Regions from separate parts of the Streptomyces sp. NPDC001828 genome, predicted to be linked through region 3. Evidence: riboswitches for the same ligand, from Rfam matches in the RefSeq annotation. Region 3 holds a riboswitch; each other region holds the start of a gene.
The links. Region 3 has a riboswitch for thiamine pyrophosphate ahead of thiO (glycine oxidase ThiO). Riboswitches for the same ligand answer to the same signal wherever they lie in the genome.
Positions count from the first base shown of each region.

Region 1 (5,092 bases), on a different contig from region 3:
TGCGCGGCGATCCCCATCACGGCTGGTTCCAGTGCCGCCACCATGGCCATTTCCGTACCCCTTCACCAGGAAGAACGCCTGATTCCGGCCATCGAGCAGCTACGTGGGGAAGTGGGCGGCCTGTTCAGTTCCCTGGCGCTCTCTATCAGTATCTGAAATATCACTCCTTGTGATCTGTTTGGGCTTCCAGCACGATTACGTCAAGAGGGCCATGCGGGATCATTCCTGGCCAGTTCCGGCTAGAGCGGGGTACGTGCGGTGCGTGAATCGGTTCAGGCAGAAGTGATGATGAGCTTCCTCGTCTCCGAGGAGCTTTCCTTCCGGATCCCGGTGGAGCTGAAGTACGAGGCGACGGACCCCTATGCGGTGCGCATGACCTTCCACCTTCCCGGCGACGCGCCTGTGACCTGGGCTTTCGGTCGGGAGTTGCTGCTCGACGGCATCAACGGGGCGACCGGGGACGGCGATGTGAGGATCGAGCCCACTGAGCCCGAGGAGCTCTCGGACGTACGCATCCGGCTCCAAGTGGGTGCCGATGCCGCCCTGTTCCGGGCGGGTGCGGCGCCGCTCGTCGCCTTCCTCGACCGCACCGACAAGCTCGTACCGCTGGGTCAGGAGTGGACGCTCGGAGACTTCGACGAACACCTGGAGGACGCGCTCGGGCGCATCCTCGCCGAGGAGAACGCGGGCTGATCCCCTACTTCTTGCGGCGGTGGCCGCCTCCGCCGCGAGTTGCGCCCACGCGCGGCGCGGTGGCCGCCGGCCCCGGCCGGTCGGCGGAGACCACCAGGGCGGCGAGCGCCGTGGTCAGCGGCACCGAGGCGACGAGGCCGATCGAGCCGACCAGGGTGCGGACGATCTCCTCGGCGACGAGCTCGCTGTTGGCCACCGTGCCCACGCTGCTCTGGGCGATCGAGAACAGCAGCAGCAGGGGCAGGGCGGCGCCCGCGTAGGCGAGCACCAGGGTGTTGACCACCGACGCGATGTGGTCGCGGCCGATCCGGATGCCCGCCCGGTACAGGCCGCGCGGGCCCATGGTCGGGTTCGCCTCGTGCAGTTCCCACACCGCCGACGTCTGCGTGACCGTCACGTCGTCGAGCACGCCGAGCGAGCCGATGATGACGCCGGCGAGCAGCAGCCCTGACATGTCGATGTTCGGGTAGAGGCCGTGGATCAGACCCGTGTTGTCGTCGGTGTTGCCGGTGAGCGAGGCCCAGCCGATGAAGAGCGAGCCGAGCAGCCCGATCAGCATCAGCGAGACCAGGGTGCCGAGGACGGCGACGGAGGTGCGCGCGGACAGGCCGTGGCACATGTAGAGCGCGATCAGCATGATGGCGCTCGCCCCGACCACCGCTACCAGCAGCGGATTGGAGCCCTGCAACACCGCCGGAAGGATGAACAGGGTCAGCACGGCGAAGGAGACCACCAGGGCGACCAGCGCCATCACCCCGCGCAGCCGTCCGACGGCCACCACCGCGAGCGCGAAGATCCCGGCGAGCAGCGCCATCGGGAACCGGCGGTTCACATCGGTCACCGAATACTGCAGGTCGTGGGGTGCGTCGGGGGCGTACGCGACGATCACGCCCTGGCCCGTGTGCAGCTGGCGCGGGGAGTCGGGCTGGACGATCTCGGTGAAGGTGCGACCCTTCTCCTTGCCCGAGGTGACCTCGACCGTGGCCTTCTTGCACAGGCGCTGTTCGGCGGTCCTGGCCCGCTGGCTCTCGGCGGTGGAGGTGTCACCGTTCGACGGAGCCTGACCGGCGTTGACCGTTTTGCAGTCGACTTCGTCGACTTTGATGACCTTGGCCTGCTGCGTCTGACGGTCGAAGCCGACACCGGTGCGCTGGTGCGGCGGGGCGCCCCCTGGCCAGAGCACCACGAGACCCACAAGTACCGCTGTGGAGAAGGGAATCAGCACGGCGGCGATGACCTTGCGGAGGTGCTTGGAGACGGGGGCGGCGGGCCCGTGCGCGTGGGAGTGGCCGTGCCCGTGGCCGTTTCCGCCGTGCTGGTGCGGAGAGTGCGGTTCTGGTGAGGTCACCGCACGATCATCGCAAGAACAGAGGGGGCCCTCTGTTCAGCGCGCCAGTGATGACGCTAGCGTGGTGACACCTTTGCACACGCGGGAGCTCGGAGCACCGGGCTGAGAGGGCGCTGAAAACCGTACGAACCGTACGGAAGAGGCTGCGCCGACCGCCGAACCTGTTACCGGGTAATGCCGGCGTAGGGAGTAGGTCTCATGACCATTCAGGACGCACGCACGCCTGCCTCCAGCACAGCGGAGAGCGGGAAGTCCATCGGCTGGCACAAGGGGTACGTGGAGGGATCGCGCCCCGATCTCAAGGTGCCGGTCCGTCAGGTGCACCTCACCAACGGCAAGGCCGTGACGCTGTACGACACCTCGGGCCCGTACACCGACCCGGGCGTCGAGACCGACGTCCGCCGAGGTCTCGCCCCGCTCCGCGAGAACTGGATCATCGGGCGCGGCGACACCGAGGAGTACGCGGGCCGGCCGGTCCGCCCCGAGGACGACGGCATCAAGCACACCTCGCCGCGCGGCGGGCTCAAGAACCTCGACGCGGTCTTCCCCGGCCGCCCGCGCCAGCCCCGCCGGGGCCGTGGCGGCCAGGCCGTCACCCAGCTCGCGTACGCCCGCCGGGGCGAGATCACCCCGGAGATGGAGTACGTCGCGATCCGCGAGAACGTCTCTCCCGAGGTCGTCCGCGAGGAGATCGCGGCGGGCCGCGCCGTGCTGCCCGCCAACATCAACCACCCCGAGATCGAGCCGATGATCATCGGCAAGCGGTTCCTGGTGAAGGTCAACGCCAACATCGGGAACTCCGCGGTCACCTCCTCCATTGAGGAAGAGGTCGACAAGATGACGTGGGCCACGCAATGGGGCGCGGACACGGTCATGGACCTCTCCACGGGCCGCAACATCCACACCACCCGCGAGTGGGTGCTGCGCAACTCCCCCGTCCCCATCGGCACGGTGCCGCTCTACCAGGCGCTGGAGAAGGTCGACGGCCGTGCCGAGGAGCTGACCTGGGACATCTACAAGGACACGGTCATCGAGCAGGCCGAACAGGGCGTCGACTACATGACGGTCCACGCCGGCGTGCTGCTGCGCTACGTTCCGCTGACCGCCCGCCGCAAGACCGGCATCGTCTCGCGCGGCGGCTCGATCATGGCGGCCTGGTGCCTGGCGCACCACAAGGAGTCCTTCCTGTACGAGAACTTCGAGGAGCTCTGCGAGATCCTCGCGGCCTACGACGTGACGTACTCGCTGGGCGACGGCCTGCGGCCCGGCTCCATCGCGGACGCCAACGACGAGGCGCAGTTCGCCGAGTTGCGCACGCTCGGGGAACTCAACACGATCGCCAAGCGTCACAACGTACAGACGATGATCGAGGGCCCGGGACACGTCCCGATGCACAAGATCAAGGAGAACATCGATCTGCAGCAGGAGATCTGCGAAGAGGCCCCGTTCTACACCCTGGGGCCGCTGACCACCGATGTGGCGCCCGCCTACGACCACATCACCTCCGGCATCGGTGCGGCGATGATCGCCTGGTGGGGCACCGCGATGCTCTGCTACGTCACGCCCAAGGAGCACCTCGGCCTGCCCAACCGTGACGACGTGAAGACCGGCGTCATCACGTACAAGATCGCCGCCCACGCGGCGGACCTGGCCAAGGGGCACCCGGGCGCGCAGGAGTGGGACGACGCGCTCTCGGACGCCCGGTTCGAGTTCCGCTGGGAGGACCAGTTCAACCTGGCCCTCGACCCGGACACCGCCCGGGAGTTCCACGACGAGACGCTGCCCGCGGAGCCGGCCAAGACCGCGCACTTCTGCTCGATGTGCGGTCCGAAGTTCTGCTCGATGAAGATCTCCCAGGACATCCGGCGCGAGCACGGCGGCGACCTGAAGTCCGACGAGATCGAGGCCGGAATGGCGGAGAAGTCCAAGGAGTTCGCGGACGCGGGCAACCGGGTCTACCTGCCGATCGCCGACTGAGGCGATGCGGCCCTCGCGCTGCCCCGGGAGCGGACCGCTCCCGGGCGCGGCGTGCGCCCGCCGGATCAGTCCGGCTGGTGCTCGGGTCCGCCGAAGTCGGGGCTGGTGAAGTCCGGGCTGGTGAAGCCCGCGTGGCGGGTGGGGGAGCCGCCCTCGTCCGGGCTGTCGAAGCCCGGGCGGTCGTAGCCCAGCGTGGGAATGCGGCCGATCGGGCGGCGTGGCGCGGGGGCGCTGGGATCGACGCTCGGATCGGCGAGCGCGTCGCGCAGGAACGGGTAGATGCCGCGCTCCAACAGGGCGTGGCGCCAGGCCTCGCGGGCGCGGGCGAGCTCCTGGGTGCGTTCGTCCGGGGCGTCCGCCTCGCTGTCCTGGTCGATGGCCACGACCTGGGTCGCGCCGTTGCGCACGGCGGTGATCAGCAGTCCGACGGCGGCGGCGAGTATCGCGGCGGCGGTCAGCGCGCCGAAGAACCAGCCGGCCGTCAACATGGTGTCGGCGAAGGCGGGTTGGGGCCTCAGCATCTTCAGGATGTAGCCGACCAGCAGGAATATCGCGGCCGCGGTGCCCGCGAGCACCGGGGCGAGGACCGCGACGACGGCGCCGACGCCCGCGCCCGAGGGCTCGAGGACGGTGCCCTCGGCGGCTGTCAGAACGGAGTCGTGCGCGGTGGATCCGGCGTGCGCGCGCAGCTCTTCGCGCGCCTGGACGTAGTGCTCGTACTCGGCGGCCGCCCGCTCGGTGACGAACGTGCCGGCGGCTAGCACCATGGTGCGCAGCTGCACGGCGTTCAGGCGATCGCCGATCCCGGACAGCTCGGGCCGTTCATGCGCGGTGCGCAGTGCCTCGTCGAGAATCCGCTCGAACTCCGGGCGGTCCTCGGTGAGCAGGTGCGGAGCGCTGTTCATGTGCATCCCCCGATGCTCCGTAGGGCCGGGATGCCCGCCTGAGGAACGGGCAGTTGGGCGGAAACGGAGGAGAGCCTGCTACGGATAACCCGATGGTAGAGCCGCTACGGCACGGGGTGACAGGGTGTTTCCGGAAATGGCATACCCGGCGCTTTGCTGAACGCCTTCC
Region 1 covers NZ_JBIATV010000007.1:185,344-190,435, reverse strand. The annotation lists gene ACFYZA_RS21145 (IclR family transcriptional regulator) at 1-156, shown strand, start outside; gene ACFYZA_RS21140 (SsgA family sporulation/cell division regulator) at 259-693, shown strand; gene ACFYZA_RS21135 (YibE/F family protein) at 698-2,041, opposite strand; TPP riboswitch at 2,113-2,247, shown strand; gene thiC (phosphomethylpyrimidine synthase ThiC) at 2,240-4,018, shown strand; gene ACFYZA_RS21125 (hypothetical protein) at 4,084-4,929, opposite strand.
Region 1: it holds a riboswitch for thiamine pyrophosphate, as region 3 does, so the genes downstream of both, thiC (phosphomethylpyrimidine synthase ThiC) here and thiO (glycine oxidase ThiO) in region 3, are expected to answer to the same signal.

Region 2 (5,092 bases), on a different contig from region 3:
TCGTGGCGATGCTGCTCACCGCGGACGACGGCCCCTGGCGGGTGCTCACCTTCCTGCTCCTGACCGTGGTCAGCGACACGGGCGCGTACGCGATCGGCTGGCGCTTCGGCAAGCACAAGCTGGCGCCGCGCATCAGCCCCGGAAAGACCCGCGAGGGCCTGTTCGGCGCGGTGTCCTTCGCGATGGTCGCGGGCGCCCTGTGCATGGAGTTCCTGATCGACGACGGCACCTGGTGGCAGGGCCTGCTGCTCGGCCTCGCGGTCGCCGCCAGCGCCACCCTCGGCGACCTCGGCGAGTCGATGATCAAGCGGGACCTCGGCATCAAGGACATGGGCACCCTGCTGCCCGGCCACGGCGGCATCATGGACCGCCTCGACTCCCTGCTGCCCACGGCTCCAGTGGTGTGGCTGCTGTTGGCGGTGTTCGTAGGAACTGGCTGACCTGCGTTTTCTTATCGCTTTGAACGGTGAGGGCTCCTCGTCCACAGGACGGCGAGCCCTTTTCCGTACGTCTGAGACACTTGAGGAACCATGCCCAAGCCCGGAGAACTCACTTTCGTCGCCCCCCGCGGAGCCAAGAAGCCGCCGCGGCACCTCGCCGACCTCTCGCCCGCCGAGCGCAAGGAAGCCGTCGCCGCGATCGGCGAGAAGCCGTTCCGCGCCAAGCAGCTCTCGCAGCACTACTTCGCGCGGTACGCCCACGACCCGGCGGAGTGGACCGACATCCCGCTCGCCGCGCGCGGCCGGCTCCAGGAGGAGCTGCTGCCCGACCTCATGTCCGTCGTGCGGCACATCTCCTGCGACGACGACACCACCCGCAAGACGCTGTGGAAGCTGCACGACGGGACCCTCGTCGAGTCCGTCCTGATGCGCTACCCGGACCGGGTGACGATGTGCATCTCCTCGCAGGCCGGCTGCGGTATGAACTGCCCGTTCTGTGCCACCGGCCAGGCGGGCCTGGACCGCAACCTGTCGACCGCCGAGATCGTGCACCAGATCGTCGACGGCATGCGCGCGCTGCGCGACGGCGAGGTGCCGGGCGGCCCGGCACGCCTGTCCAACATCGTCTTCATGGGCATGGGCGAGCCGCTCGCCAACTACAAGCGGGTCGTCGGCGCGATCCGCCGCCTCACCGACCCCGAGCCGGACGGCCTCGGCCTGTCCCAGCGCGGTATCACCGTCTCCACCGTGGGCCTGGTGCCGGCCATGCACCGCTTCGCCGACGAGGGCTTCAAGTGCCGCCTCGCGGTGAGCCTGCACGCCCCTGACGACGAGCTGCGCGACACCCTCGTCCCGGTCAACACCCGCTGGAAGGTCCGCGAGGTCCTCGACGCCGCGTGGGAGTACGCCGAGAAGTCCGGGCGCCGCATCTCCATCGAGTACGCCCTCATCCGCGACATCAACGACCAGGCGTGGCGCGGCGATCTGCTCGGCCGGCTCCTCAAGGGCAAGCGGGTCCACGTCAACCTGATCCCGCTGAACCCGACGCCGGGCTCCAAGTGGACGGCCTCGCGGCCCGAGGACGAGAAGGCGTTCGTCGAGGCCATCGCGGCCCACGGCGTGCCCGTCACCGTCCGCGACACCCGCGGCCAGGAGATCGACGGGGCCTGCGGGCAGCTCGCCGCCTCCGAGCGGTAGTCCCGAGCGGGCCCGGCAGCGCCGCAGTCCGAAGGGCAGAACGGTCGGGGCCATGTCAGGGGCCCCGTGTAACCTGGCTGGAAACATCTGCATATTCCGACAGGGGAGCGCCACAGCGCTGAGAGTGCGGTACCCGCAAGGGATACGGACCGCAGACCCTCTGAACCTTGCCCCGGTCATTCGGGGTAGGAAGTTCGGCGATTACTCAAGCTGTTGCGCCCTGCCCGCACGACCTCGTGTCGTGCGGGCAGGGCCGCGTCTCTTCCTGGTCATCTCCAGGAGGAATGAAGAAATGCGCAGTACCAAGAGGCTCGCGGCCGGCGCTCTCGCCGCCGCCCTCGGGGTCACCACGCTGGCGGCCTGCGGCGGCTCGGACGGCAAGGCGTCCGGCTCGGCCAGTGGGTCCGGCGGCAAGACCGTGACGCTCGTCAGCCACGACTCGTTCAACGCCTCCGACCCGGTGCTCAAGGCGTTCACCGCCGAGACCGGATACACCGTCAAGGTCCTCAAGAGCGGGGACGCGGGCGCCGCCCTCAACCAGGAGATCCTCACCAAGGGCTCTCCGCGCGGCGACGTGTTCTTCGGCGTCGACAACACCCTGCTCTCGCGCGCCCTCGACAACGGCATCTTCACCCCGTACGAGGCCAAGGGCCTGGACCGGGTGCCCGCCGACGTCCAGCTGGACAAGGACAAGCACCGGGTCACGCCCATCGACACCGGCGACATCTGCGTCAACTACGACAAGAAGTACTTCGCGGACAAGAAGCTCAGCCCCCCGCAATCCTTCGACGACCTGATCAAGCCCGAGTACAAGGACCTGCTCGTCACGGAGAACGTGGCGACCTCGTCCCCGGGGCTCGGCTTCATGCTCGGCTCGGTCGCCAAGTACGGCGACGACGGCTGGCAGGACTACTGGAAGAAGCTGAAGGCCAACGGCGTCAAGGTCGTCGACGGCTGGGAGCAGGCCTACAACACGGACTTCTCCGGCTCGGCCGGCGGCAAGAAGGCCGAGGGCGACCGCCCGCTGGTCGTCTCCTACGCCTCCAGCCCGCCCGCCGAGGTGATCTACGCCGACCCGAAGCCGGCCGAAGCCCCCACCGGCGTCGCCACCGGCACCTGCTTCCGCCAGACCGAGTTCGCGGGCCTGCTCAAGGGCGCCAAGAACGAGACCGGCGGCAAGGCGCTCCTCGACTTCCTGATCTCCAAGAAGTTCCAGGAGGACATGCCGCTCCAGATGTTCGTGGACCCGGTCGCCAAGGACGCGGCGCTGCCCGCGGAGTTCACCAAGTTCGGCACGAAGATCACGGAGTCGACGACCGTCGCCCCCGACAAGATCGCCAAGAACCGTGACCAGTGGGTCAAGACGTGGTCCTCGCTCGTCCTGAAGTAGAACGCCCCCCGGGCCGAGCGCGGGCAAACGCGGCGCGGCGCGGTGCGCTGCGCCGCGGCGGCGTGCGGTTCGGCCTCATGGCACTGCCGCTCGCGTTCTTCGCGCTGTTCTTCGCCTGGCCCGTGGCCGCCATCGTCGGCCGCGGGCTCAAGGCGGACGGCGCCTGGCAGTTCGGCCGGATCACCGAGGTGCTCGCCGACCCGGACATCGCGCACGTCCTGTGGTTCACCACCTGGCAGGCGCTCGCCTCCACCGCGCTCACCCTCGTGATCGCGCTGCCCGGCGCCTATGTCTTCGCCCGCCTCGACTTCCCCGGCAAACAGCTCCTGCGGGCCGCGGTCACCGTGCCGTTCGTGCTGCCGACCGTCGTCGTGGGCACCGCGTTCCTGGCTCTGCTCGGCCGTGGCGGGCTGCTCGACCAGCTGTGGGGCGTACGCCTGGACACCACGGTGTGGGCGATCCTGCTCGCGCACGTCTTCTTCAACTACGCGGTCGTCGTACGCACCGTCGGCGGCCTGTGGTCCCAGCTGGATCCGCGCCAGGAGGAAGCGGCCCGCGTCCTCGGCGCGTCCCGCCTCGCGGCCTGGCGCAAGGTCACGCTGCCCGCGCTCGGCCCCGCCGTCGCCGCGGCCGCCCTCATGGTCTTCCTCTTCACCTTCACCTCCTTCGGCGTCGTGCAGATCCTGGGCGGCCCCACCTTCTCCACCCTCGAAGTGGAGATCTACCGCCAGACCGCCGAACTCCTCGACCTGCCGACCGCGGCCGTCCTGACGATCGTGCAGTTCGCGGCGGTCGGTCTGATCCTCGCCGTGCACGCCTGGACGGTGCGCCGCCGCGAGAGCGCCCTCAGACTCGTCGACCCCGCCCAGACCGCACGACGGCCGCGCGGCGCCGCCCAGCGCACCCTGCTCGCCTCGGTCCTCGTGGTCGTCGCGCTGCTGATCCTGCTGCCCTTGGGCGTCCTGATCCAGCGCTCCCTCGACACCCCCGACGGCTACGGATTCGGCTACTACCGGGCGCTCCAGGCCGCCGGTGACAACGGCAGCTTCCTGGTGCCGCCCATCGAGGCGATCGGGAACTCGCTCCAGTACGCGCTCGCCGCCACCGCCATCGCGCTCGTCGTCGGCGGACTCGCGGCGGCCGCCCTCGCCCGGCGCGGCACCGGCCGCCTCATGCGCAGCTTCGACGCGCTCCTGATGCTGCCGCTCGGCGTCTCCGCCGTGACCGTCGGCTTCGGCTTCCTGATCACCCTCGACAAACCGCCGCTGGACCTCAGGACCTCCTGGATCCTGGTGCCGCTCGCCCAGGCACTCGTGGGCACGCCCTTCGTCGTACGGATCATGCTGCCGGTGCTGCGCGCGGTGGACGGACGGCTGCGCGAGGCGGCGGCCGTGCTAGGCGCGTCCCCGCTGCGGGCCTGGCGCGAGGTGGACCTGCCGCTGGTGCGCCGGGCACTCCTGGTCGCGGCGGGCTTCGCGTTCGCGGTCTCGCTCGGCGAGTTCGGGGCGACCGTCTTCATCGCCCGGCCCGACCACCCGACGCTGCCCGTCGCGGTGGCCCGCCTGCTCGGCCGGGCCGGCGACCTCAACTACGGCCAGGCGATGGCCCTCAGCACGATTCTGATGGTGGTGTGCGCGGTGTCGTTGCTCGTCCTGGAACGCATCCGGACCGACCGGAGCGGGGAGTTCTGATGCTGAAGCTCGACGGTGTGACCGTACGGTTCGGACAGCGGGCCGCGCTCGACGCGGTCGATCTGGAGGTCGCCGACCACGAGACGGTGTGCGTGCTGGGGCCCAGCGGCAGCGGCAAGTCGACCCTGCTGCGGGTCGTCGCGGGCCTCCAACCCCTGGACGCGGGACGGGTGTTGCTCGGCGGCGCCGACCAGGCCGGAGTCCCCGTGCACAAGCGCGGGCTCGGCCTGATGTTCCAGGACCACCAGCTCTTCCCGCAGCGCGACGTCGCCGGAAACGTGGCGTTCGGGCTGCGCATGCGCGGGACATCGCGGGCCGAACAGGCGCGCCGGGTCGAGGAGTTGCTCGATCTGGTCGGGCTTCCCGGCGCGGAG
Region 2 covers NZ_JBIATV010000006.1:76,524-81,615, reverse strand. The annotation lists gene ACFYZA_RS18790 (phosphatidate cytidylyltransferase) at 1-440, shown strand, start outside; gene rlmN (23S rRNA (adenine(2503)-C(2))-methyltransferase RlmN) at 531-1,637, shown strand; TPP riboswitch at 1,729-1,847, shown strand; gene ACFYZA_RS18780 (thiamine ABC transporter substrate binding subunit) at 1,930-3,027, shown strand; gene ACFYZA_RS18775 (ABC transporter permease) at 3,105-4,718, shown strand; gene ACFYZA_RS18770 (ABC transporter ATP-binding protein) at 4,718-5,092, shown strand, end outside.
Region 2: it holds a riboswitch for thiamine pyrophosphate, as region 3 does, so the genes downstream of both, ACFYZA_RS18780 (thiamine ABC transporter substrate binding subunit) here and thiO (glycine oxidase ThiO) in region 3, are expected to answer to the same signal.

Region 3 (5,092 bases):
CGGCCCCGTACGTGACGGAGACGAAGTCGGGGGCTACCGCTTCGACCCGGCGCAACGCGTTCCAGAGGTTCCGCTCGCCCTTCTCCGTCTTGGGCGCGTAGAACTCGAAGGAGTACGTGGTCTCGCCGGTCGCGAGCATGTCGCGCACGGTGCGTGCGCGATCAGTCCTGGTGGAAGCAGTGCCTAGGGCCATACTGGCAGGTTAGTCACGGGGGCCCGGCAGCCCAACCAAACCGGGGTTAAATGTCTCGATTGCCGGACTTCTGTCCACCCCTCGGACACCCATGGACACCCTCGGACGCACCTCCTCGGGCAAGGGGCCCTCAGCGGGCGCCGAGCCGCTCCCGGACCCGCTTGGCGAGGTCGGCGGCGGCCGCGGCCGGGTCGTCGGCCTCGGTGATCGCCCGCACCACGACGACGCGGTCCGCGCCCGCGTCCAGGACCTCGTCCAGGTTGGCCGCGTCGATCCCGCCGATCGCGAACCACGGACGGCCGGTGCCGAGCGAGGCCGTGTACCGCACCAGGTCGAGGCCGGGCGCGTGGCGGCCGGGCTTGGTGGGGGTGGGCCAGCAGGGGCCGGTGCAGAAGTAGTCCACGCCGGGCTCGACGGCGGCCGCGGCGGCCTCCGTCTCCGCGTGCGTGGAGCGGCCGATCAGGACGGTGTCGCCCAGGATCGCGCGGGCGGCGGGCACCGGCAGGTCGCCCTGGCCCAGGTGCAGCACGTCGGCGGCGATGGCGTGCGCCACGTCGGCCCGGTCGTTGACCGCGAGCAGCTTGCCGTGCCGGCGGCAGGCGTCCGCCAGGACGGCCAGGTGTTCCAGTTCCTCGGCGGCCTCCATGCCCTTGTCGCGCAGCTGCACGATGTCCACGCCGGACGCCAGCACGGCGTCGAGGAAGGCGGGCAGATCGCCCTGGCGCTTGCGCGCGTCGGTGCACAGGTAGAGCCGGGCGTCGGCGAGCTGCTCACGGGCCGTGGGCATGGAAGGTCCCCCGTTGTGTTCGTCTTCGGCCGGGCCGCGCGGTGTACGGCCGGGTGGACCGGACCGTACACCGCGCGGCTTTCGGCACTGTCGGGTGGGCTCGGCTCAGAGGGCGAGCGCCTGGGCGCGGCGCTTCACCTCCGTGCCGCGATTCTCGCTGAGGGCCTCGGCGGGGGTGCCGGGCAGCGACGGGTCCGGAGTGAAGAGCCACTCCAGCATCTCCTCGTCGGAGAAGCCGTCGTCCCTCAGCAGGGTCAGCGTCCCGGCCAGGCCCTTGACCACCTTGTCGGTGTCGATGAAGGCGGCGGGCACCTGGAGCGCCCTGTTCTCACCGCGGCGTACGGCGATGAGCTGGCCCTCCTTGACCAGCTGCCGTACGCGCGTCACCTCCACGTCCAGCATCTCCGCGATGTCGGGGAGGTAGAGCCAGGCGGGGACGAGAGCATCAATCTTTGCGTCAATCTCGGTCACGGTCCAAGCGTGCCACCTCGCACGGGCACTCGGTACCGGGGTGGTCCCTCGGGGGCTGTGCCCCCGGGCCCCTTCCTGGGGGCGGCGCCCCCAGGCCCCCTCTCGGGGCCGCGCCCCGGCCCCCTTCTGGGGGCGCTGCCCCCGGGCCCCCGCTCCTCAAGCGCCGGAGGGGCTTCATTCGGTTCTGGTGCGGACCGTGCTCGCTTCTCGCGCAGTTCCCCGCGCCCCCAACCTCCTTTCTGCTGCGGACCGTGCTCGCTTCTCGCGCAGTTCCCCGCGCCCCTGTAGGTGACCCGGCGGCCCTACGCCAGCGTCGTCGACTTCAGCGGGATCGACGGGTCCGCCAGCTTCGAGCGGTCCACCAAGGTGCCCGCGTCGATCAGTTTGCGGCCCTGGGCCAGGTCGCGGGGGCGGCCCACTGCCAGGACCGCCACCAGGGCGCCGTCCCTGAGCCAGCACACGGACCAGGGGGTCGAGGACGGGTCGCCCCGGTGGATCAGTTCGTCGGTGTCGGTGTGGTGGCCCGCGTACTGGACGAAGCGGCCGAACTGCTCGGACCAGAAGTACGGGACCGGGTCGTAGTCCGTGGGGGCCTCGCCCACGATGTCGGCGGCGACCGTGCGCGGGCCCTGAAGCGCGTTGTCCCAGTGGTGCACCAGCAGGCGCTCGCCGAAGCGGGCCGAGGGGAACGAGGCGCAGTCGCCCACCGCGTACACGTCGGGCAGCGAGGTGCGAAGCCGGGCGTCCGCCGTGACCGCGCCCTCCGGGCCGAGCGCGATGTCGGAGCCGGTCAGCCAGTCGGTCGAGGGGCGGGCGCCGATGCCGATGACGACCGCGTCGGCCGGCAGCCGGCGCCCGTCGGCGAGCAGCACCTCGCCCGGCACGACCGCCTGGACGCGGGCGCCGGTGAGGAGCTCGGCGCCGGACTCGGCGTACCAGCCGGTCATGGGGGCGGCGACCTCGGCGGGGAGCACCCCGGCCAGCGGGCGGTCGGCGGCCTCCACCACGGTGACCTCGCAGCCCGCGTCGCGCGCGGCCGTCGCGAACTCCGCGCCGATCCATCCGGCGCCCACCACCACGATCCGGTGCCGCTGGTCGAGGACCGGGCGCAGCCGGCGCGCGTCGTCGAGGGTGCGCAGGAGGTGGACGCCGGGCACCCCCTGGCTGCCGGGCAGGGTGAGCGGTTCGGCGCCGGTGGCGATGACGAGGGTGTCGTAGCCGACCTCGCCCGCCTCGGTCACCACCCGGTGCTCGTCGGGGCGCACCCCGGTGACTTCGAGGCCGAGGCGCAGGTCCACGCCGAGTGCCTCGAAGTCCACCTCGAAGGCCGAACCCTCGGCCTTGCCGAGCAGGACGGCCTTGGACAGCGGGGGGCGGTCGTAGGGCTGGTGGGGTTCGGCGCCGATGAGGGTGATGGCTCCGGTGAAGCCCTGTTCGCGCAGGGCCACCGCGGTCTGTACGCCGGCCATGCCCGCGCCGACGACGACCACGTGCCGCGCTTCGGATTGCGTCTGCTGTTCGCTCACCCGATCACCATAAGCAGCTGACTATTTGTCAGGTAAGGGGCCGGACCCCGCCGGACCCCCCTCGGGCACCCGGACGCTCCCTTACTGCGCGCTGGGGGCTCGGGCTATGGTGGCAGGCGTAAAGCACTCGCGGGAGCCCGGACGCACCGGGCTGAGAGGGAGGCTGGGCGGCCTCCGACCGTACGAACCTGATCCGGGTCATGCCGGCGAAGGGAGGGGCTGGACGCCCATGCGTTCTTCACACAACGGGCCCGGGAACGGGTCCGACGTCCTCGTGGTCGGGGGCGGCATCATCGGGCTCGTCACCGCCTGGCGGGCCGCCCAGCGCGGCCTGGCGGTCACGCTCGTCGACCCCGAGCCGGGCGGCGGGGCCGCCCAGGTCGCGGCCGGGATGCTCGCCGCCGTCACCGAACTCCACTACGGCGAGCAGACGCTGCTCGCCCTGAACGTCGAGTCCGCCCGGCGCTATCCGGCCTTCGCGGCCGAGCTGAGCGAGGTCACGGGCCTCGACACCGGCTACCGCGCCTGCGGCACCCTGGCCGTGGCGCTCGACTCCGACGACCGCGCCCATCTGCGCGATCTGCACGCCCTCCAGGCCGGCTGCGGCCTGGAGTCGGAGTGGCTCTCCGGGCGGGACTGCCGTCGCCTGGAGCCCATGCTCGCGCCCGGCGTGCGCGGCGGGCTCCGCGTGGACGGCGACCACCAGGTCGACCCGCGCCGCCTGGCCAAGGCCCTGGTCGCCGCCTGCACGCGGGCCGGGGTGCGCTTCGCGCACGGCTGGGCCGAGCGGCTCTCGGTGGTACGGGAGCGGGCGGCGGGAGTCGTCCTCGCGGACGGCACCGAGCTCGCGGCCGACCAGGTGGTGATTGCCGCGGGCAGCCTCAGCGGGCGTCTCGCGGGCGTACCGGACGAGCTGCTTCCGCCGGTGCGTCCGGTGAAGGGCCAGGTGCTGCGGCTCACCGTGCCGCCCGCCTACGCGCCGTTCCTGTCCCGGACCGTGCGGGCGGTGGTGCGGGGCAGCGACGTCTATCTCGTACCGCGCGAGAACGGCGAGCTGGTCGTCGGCGCCACCAGCGAGGAGCTCGGCTGGGACACCACGGTCACCGCCGGAGGGGTCTACCAACTGCTGCGCGACGCGCACGAGTTGGTGCCGGGGATCACCGAGCTGCCGCTCACCGAGACCCGCGCCGGGCTTCGTCCCGCCTCCCCCGACAACGCGCCGCTGCTCGGCCCGACCGCGCTGCCCGGGCTGCTGCTCGCCACCGGGCACTACCGCAACGGCGTGCTGCTCACCCCGGTCACCGGCGATGTCATGGCGCACACCCTGACCACCGGTCAACTGCCGGACGAGGCGCGCCCGTTCACCCCCCGACGCTTCACCTCCGCACCCTGGGAGCTGACGACCGCATGACCATCTCCGTCAACGGCGAGCCCCGCGCGCTCGCCTCCGGGACCACCCTCGACGCTCTCGTCGCCGCCCTCGCGCCGTCCCGGTCCGGGGTCGCCGCCGCCGTCAACGAGGCGGTCGTGCCGCGCAGCGCCTGGCCGACGACCACGCTCGACGACGGCGACCGCGTCGAGGTCCTCACCGCCGTGCAGGGGGGCTGACCATGGCCGACGACCTGCTGACCATCGCCGACACCACCTTCGAATCCCGCCTGATCATGGGCACCGGCGGGGCGCCGAGCCTCGACGTCATGGAACGGTCGCTCGCGGTGTCCGGCACCGAGCTGACCACGGTCGCGATGCGCCGCCTCGACCCGCGCGTGCAGGGCTCGGTGCTCTCCGTCCTCGACCGGCTCGGCATCCGGGTGCTGCCCAACACGGCGGGCTGCTTCACCGCGGGCGAGGCCGTGCTCACCGCGCGCCTCGCCCGCGAGGCGCTCGGCACGCACTGGGTGAAGCTGGAGGTCATCGCGGACGAGCGCACCCTGCTGCCCGACCCCATCGAACTCCTCGACGCCGCCGAGGTGTTGGTCGACGACGGGTTCACCGTGCTGCCGTACACCAACGACGACCCGGTCCTCGCGCGCAAGCTGGAGGACGTGGGATGCGCGGCGATCATGCCGCTCGGCTCCCCCATCGGCTCCGGGCTCGGCATCCGCAACCCGCACA
Region 3 covers NZ_JBIATV010000002.1:954,224-959,315, reverse strand. The annotation lists gene metF (methylenetetrahydrofolate reductase [NAD(P)H]) at 1-193, opposite strand, end outside; gene thiE (thiamine phosphate synthase) at 324-980, opposite strand; gene ACFYZA_RS11260 (Rv2175c family DNA-binding protein) at 1,086-1,451, opposite strand; gene ACFYZA_RS11255 (NAD(P)/FAD-dependent oxidoreductase) at 1,754-2,977, opposite strand; TPP riboswitch at 3,097-3,209, shown strand; gene thiO (glycine oxidase ThiO) at 3,207-4,388, shown strand; gene thiS (sulfur carrier protein ThiS) at 4,385-4,585, shown strand; gene ACFYZA_RS11240 (thiazole synthase) at 4,588-5,092, shown strand, end outside.